One region of the Colwellia sp. BRX8-5 genome, then DNA from elsewhere that is predicted to be linked to it. Evidence: predicted binding sites of a transcription regulator. Region 1 holds the regulator's gene; the other holds the start of a gene.
What was found. The regulator NrdR, encoded in region 1, represses ribonucleotide reductase genes. The targets are predictions, from matches to a motif close to AAACACNANATNTNGTGTTT.

Region 1 (3,218 bases):
TAAATTTTGCTATCCATTAGACAATTGTCTGTAACAGCTAAGGCTGAATAATTGAGGAAAAACCATGTTTACACGTGATATGAATATTGCTGATTTTGACCCGGAACTTTATCAAGCGATGAGCAATGAGAAAGTTCGCCAAGAAGAGCACATCGAACTTATTGCTTCAGAAAATTACTGTAGCCCGCGTGTTCTTGAAGCACAAGGTTCTCAATTAACTAATAAATATGCTGAAGGTTACCCAGGCAAACGTTACTACGGTGGTTGTGAATTCGTAGATATCGCTGAGCAATTAGCCATAGACCGTGCAAAAGAATTATTTGGCGCAACTTACGCGAACGTGCAACCTCATGCTGGTTCTCAAGCTAATGCTGCAGTTTTTCAAGCGCTTGTTACTCCAGGTGGTAAAGTGTTAGGAATGAGTTTAGCTCACGGTGGTCATTTAACGCATGGTTCTCATGTTAGTTTTTCTGGCAAGTCTTACGAAGCATTTCAATACGGTCTTCACCCAGAAACAGGTGACATAGATTACGAAGAAATGGAACGTTTAGCACAAGAACATAAACCAGAAATGATCATTGGTGGTTTTTCTGCTTTCTCTGGTGTTGTTGATTGGGCACGTATGCGTAAAATCGCAGACGGTGTTGGCGCATACTTTTTCGTTGATATGGCTCATGTTGCTGGTTTAATTGCCGCCGGTTTATATCCAAACCCAGTGCCACATGCGCATGTTGTTACTACAACTACTCATAAAACATTAGCCGGTCCTCGTGGCGGTTTAATTATTTCGGGTTGTGATGATGAAGCTATCTATAAAAAATTAAACTCTGCTGTTTTCCCAGGTGGCCAAGGTGGCCCATTAATGCACATTATTGCAGCTAAAGCGGTTGCATTTAAAGAAGCATTAGAACCTGAGTTTAAAGTTTATCAACAGAATGTTTTAGACAATGCTAAAGCTATGGTTGCTGTTCTTCAGGAACGCGGTTACAAAGTTGTTTCTAACGGCACTGAAAACCACTTGTTGTTACTTGACTTAATTGATAAAGATATTACAGGTAAAGATGCTGATGCTGCATTAGGCCGTGCCCATATTACGGTAAATAAAAACTCAGTACCTAACGACCCACGTTCTCCGTTTGTAACTTCTGGTTTACGTTTAGGTACTCCGGCTATTACGCGTCGTGGTTTTGGTGTTGTTGAAACTCAAGCATTAACGGGTTGGATTTGTGATATTTTAGACGATATCAACAATGAACAGACGGTTACTGATGTTAAAGCCAGTGTTAAAGAACTTTGTTCACGCTTCCCTGTATACGCGTAAATTAAGCTAACGACTTTAGTGTCTTAAGCGATATAGCTGTGGCGCTTAAAGTCTAATGGGAAAAGCTATAAATAAGTTAATGTAACAATAGCTTAATTAGACTAAAATGGCCGCATTAGCGGCCATTATTGTTTCTGTCAATTAAACAGAGCTATGTGTCGAAAGTACCGAGTCCATTAAGATAAAAATATACTTATTGGGATTGGTATAACCTTTTTTGGAGCTTTCCATGTATTGTCCTTTTTGTAGAGCCTTAGATACCAAAGTCATTGACTCTCGCTTGGTCTCTGACGGTCATCAAGTTCGCCGTCGCCGCGAATGTCTAGCCTGTCATGAGCGCTACACTACCTTTGAAACTGCTGAGTTAGTTATGCCACGTATTATTAAAAATGATGGTTCACGTGAGCCTTTCAATGAAGATAAAATGCGTAATGGTTTAGTGCGAGCACTCGAAAAACGTCCGGTGAGTGTCGAGCAAGTCGAACTATCGATTAATAAAGTCAAATCAAAACTACGTGCCACTGGTGAGCGAGAAGTATCGAGTGAGTTGCTTGGTAATATCATCATGGAACAATTAAAAGAATTAGATAAAGTCGCTTATGTGCGTTTTGCCTCGGTTTATCGCTCTTTTGAAGATATTCGCGAATTTAGTGAAGAAATTGCGCGCTTAGGTAATGAAAAATAGATGAAAGAATTTTCAGCCGAAGATTACCGTTTTATGCAACGGGCTATAATGCTTGCCAAACAAGGACATTTTACCACCTCGCCTAATCCGCGCGTTGGTTGTGTTTTGGTAAAAGATGGTGAAATTGTCGGAGAAGGTTTTCATCAAAAAGCGGGTGAAGGTCATGCTGAAGTTAACGCGTTAGCAATGGCGGGTAAAAATGCGCAAGGTGCAACCGCTTATGTAACACTTGAGCCTTGTAGTCATTATGGGTTAACGCCGCCCTGTGCTAAAGGACTTATTCTTGCCGGTATTAAACATGTCATAGCGGCGATGGTTGATCCAAATCCTAAAGTTGCTGGTAATGGTTTGAAAATGTTAGCACAAGCGGAAATATCTTCGCAACACGGTTTGTTAAGACAAGCGGCTGAAGATTTAAATGTTGGTTTTATCAAACAAATGACCACAGGTTTGCCCTACGTCCGTTGTAAATTAGCGGCGAGTTTAGATGGAAAAACCGCGATGAAAAATGGTGAAAGTAAATGGATTACTTCCCCTCAAGCTCGACAAGATGTCCAGCGTTTACGTGCACAAAGTTGTGCGATTATCAGTGGTGCTGACAGTATATTAACCGATAATGCAAAAATGACGGTACGTTGGTCTGAGCTAGGAGAATTAAAAGCTAGTTATCAAAAGGAAGACGTTAGGCAACCGATAAGAGTGATTATAGATACAAAAAATCGCTTAACGCCTAACTTAGCTTTATTTAATGAGCACAGCCCAATAATTTTAATTCGTCGTACCATTGAAAACATTCATCAATGGCCTCATTTTGTAAGGCAGGTGGTTTTACCTGTAGTCAATACATTAGCTAATGAACAACAGATTGACTTACATGCATTACTTCAATATTTAGCTAAGCTAAATTTAAATGATGTACTCATTGAGTCAGGTGCTCGATTAGCGGGTGCTTTTATTGAAAAAAATTTAGTCGATGAATTGATTTTATATCAAGCCCCTAAATTGATGGGTGCAGACAGTAAAAGCTTAGTGAATATGACAAGCATTGAAAGCTTGAGCCAAGCAAAAGAACTAAATATAATTGATTTACGTATGATCGGCAAAGATATCCGTATTATTGCTAAACTTTTACCGTAAAATTTTAGTATGGTGTTGAGTTTTACTTGACCTAAAAATGACTTAAAGAGTGATTATGTTCACAGGAATAATTGA
Region 2 (3,218 bases), on a different contig from region 1:
TCACTATTACTAACGCGTTCACTAAGTTTCTGGTTGTCTTGGACTGATGCAGATAAAAAACGACTAGCAACAAAACCTATTGCCGCACCAACTAATAAAAGAAAAATTGCTAAAACTATATCCATAGTGTCAAACCCTCGTTATATTCAATAAAATTAGTAAAAATATGGGAACTTATTTTGTATAATAGCGCTTCTGTTCGCGCTTACCTAATGAATATGATTGCGAATTTGTTAATTTCAAGAAAATATTTCATTAGTCCTGTAAAGACTTTGTGAAACAAAATATAAGTGGCCAATAAATGATCAAGCTTTCACCTCTAGATAAGTATAATGAAGATTTAACTCGTGATGATTTTTTACATGACGATGCGCAGGAAAATGCGGTAAAAAACTTACAGCGTCTCTATGAAGATCTTCAAAATAAACCCTTACCCGTTGAAGGATTTAAGAAGGTGCTTAATCGCTGGAAGCGCATTGTTGCCTCATCTGAAACCAAAACCATACAAGGACTTTATTTTTGGGGTGGCGTTGGTCGAGGGAAAACTTATTTAGTTGATACATTTTATGATTGTTTGCCTTTTGAAAATAAAATGCGTGTTCACTTTCATCGCTTTATGCACCGTGTTCATCAAGAATTAAAAACATTAACCGGGCAAGCTGACCCATTGAAAATAATTGCCAAACGTTTTGCTGATGAAACCTGCATTATTTGTTTTGATGAATTTTTTGTTTCCGACATTACCGATGCAATGATCCTTGGCGCTTTGTTTGAAGAATTATTTGCACATAATGTTACTTTAGTGGCAACGTCAAATATTATACCTGACGGTCTGTACCGAAATGGTTTGCAACGCGAACGTTTTTTACCAGCCATTAAACTCATCAATAAACATTGTGATGTGGTAAATGTCGATAGCGGTATTGATTACCGTTTGCGAACCCTAGAGCAAGCCGAGATTTACCATGCTCCACTTGATGCAGAGGCAAGTGAAAACCTGGCGCAATATTTTATTCAATTGTCGGTCAAACCAGGTAAGAAAGATGTTGACGTTAAAATAAATAATCGCTCATTATCGGCGATTGAAGAGTCAGACGGTATTGTGCACTTTGACTTTTCGGTGTTGTGTGAATCTGCACGTAGTCAAACTGACTATATGGAGATAAGTCGTTTGTATCACACGGTATTATTAGCAAATGTTAAACAAATGAGTGTCGATCGTGAAGATGCGGCCCGTCGATTTATTGCCTTGGTTGATGAATTTTATGAACGTAATGTAAAATTAATTATTTCTGCTGAAGTCGAAATGGAAAATTTATACAGCCATGGTGGTTTGGAATTTGAGTTCAAACGTTGTTTAAGTCGTTTACAAGAAATGCAGTCACATGATTATTTAGCAAGTAAGCACTTACCTTAGTGAGATAGTAAAACTTACTTAAAGATTATTATAAAAATGCCGATTTAACGATCGGCATTTTTTTATGCCAATTTTAGCGTTATTACGCCAAATATCTATATGTCGTGTTGTTTATTGATCTTGATCGCAATATGTAGTGCTTTGGCTTTTGTCATTTATTTTTATAGGTAATATATACCAAAAATAAAATGATAAAGGAATGCTGATGACAAACGCTTTTTCACCAGGCTTAGCGACAAGTATTAAATTACAAGCCGCTTCAGTTGATATTTGGGATAAAAAATACCGCTTAAAAGACAAACATGGCCACCCGCAAGAGAATACTATTTCAGAAACATTTCATCGAGTAGCCTTAGCGCTCGCGGATATAGAAAATAAAGATAAGAAAAAGTGGTACGAGAAATTTGTTTGGGCGATGGAGTGTGGCGCCTATCCTGCGGGACGAATAATATCAAATGCAGGTGCCGAAAAATTTAAGCCCGCCACATCAACAATAAACTGTACGGTTTCAGGCACTATCGACGATTCAATGACGGGTATATTAACTGCGGTGCACCAAGCAGGCCTAACGTTAAAGGCGGGGTGTGGTATTGGTTATGAATTCTCAACTTTAAGACCCAGTGGTGCCTTTGTTGCTGGCGCCGGTGCCACAACTTCAGGTCCACTGTCGTTCATGGATATCTTTGATAAAATGTGTTTTACCATTAGTTCTGCCGGCGGGCGGCGTGGTGCGCAAATGGGGGTTTTTGATATCTCTCACCCTGATGTTAAACGTTTTATTTTAGCGAAGCGCGAGGATGGTCGGTTACGGCAATTTAATTTATCACTACTGATCAGTGATGAATTTATTGCTGCTGTAAAAAATCAACAAGACTGGTTACTCAATTTTCCTATTTCTCACCAAGAGTTACTTGCCGATGATATCGCTATCACCGATCGGGATAAAATACTCTTCAAAGAGAATTATTTTGATAACGCTTATATTAAAAAACATAATTATGTATTGAATCATGAAGGTAAAATCGCCTGTAAAATTTATAGCTCGATACCAGCTGTTAGGCTGTGGGATATGATAATGAGCAATACATTTAACTATGCTGAACCAGGTTTTTTACTCATTGACCATGCTAACGAAATGAATAACAACTGGTTTTGTGAAAAACTACGTGCAAGTAATCCCTGCGGCGAACAAATATTACCGCCCAACGGTGCTTGTCTGCTGGGTTCAGTAAATTTAGTTAAATTTGTTGAGCAACCTTTCACTTCTAGTGCGAAATTTAATTGGGATAAATACCGCGAAGTTATTAAAGTTTTTACCCGCATGCTCGACAACGTAGTAGAAATTAATGGCTTACCACTGCTTGAACAACAGCAAGAAATTCAAAGTAAGCGCCGTCATGGTATGGGGTACTTAGGATTAGGCTCAGCTCTGACATTATTAAAAATACCTTATAATAGTCCTGAAGCCTTGGCTTTTACAAACAAAGTATCAAAAGTTTTAGCGATAACGGGGTGGCAAGAAGCGTTAAATTTAGCAAAAGAAAAAGGTCCTGCGCCGATACTTGCACAAACGTTCGTGGTAACTCAGCAAATGCTAGTAAAACGCCCCGAAATGATAAAAGACGGCATAAAAGTGGCGGATAAAATAAAAGGTTCAGTTCTGCACGCAAAATACAGTCGTTATATGCAGCGTATCGCTGAAGAAAATCCTGAACTTGTCGAAGCGTTAGCTGAGGTTGGCGCCCGTTTTACACATCATTCTTCAATAGCACCCACAGGCACTTTAGCGCTCAGTCTAGGT

Region 2: the regulator NrdR is predicted to act here: its motif matches at 1,540-1,559, upstream of H4J62_RS03525 (adenosylcobalamin-dependent ribonucleoside-diphosphate reductase).

Annotation. Positions count from the first base shown of each region.
Region 1 covers NZ_JACGVR010000036.1:15,816-19,033, forward strand. Annotated here, with positions in the region: gene glyA (serine hydroxymethyltransferase) at 65-1,321, shown strand; gene nrdR (transcriptional regulator NrdR) at 1,551-2,006, shown strand; gene ribD (bifunctional diaminohydroxyphosphoribosylaminopyrimidine deaminase/5-amino-6-(5-phosphoribosylamino)uracil reductase RibD) at 2,007-3,143, shown strand; gene H4J62_RS17245 (riboflavin synthase) at 3,199-3,218, shown strand, end outside.
Region 2 covers NZ_JACGVR010000003.1:158,559-161,776, forward strand. Annotated here, with positions in the region: gene H4J62_RS03515 (YhcB family protein) at 1-125, opposite strand, end outside; gene zapE (cell division protein ZapE) at 302-1,417, shown strand; gene H4J62_RS03525 (adenosylcobalamin-dependent ribonucleoside-diphosphate reductase) at 1,623-3,218, shown strand, end outside.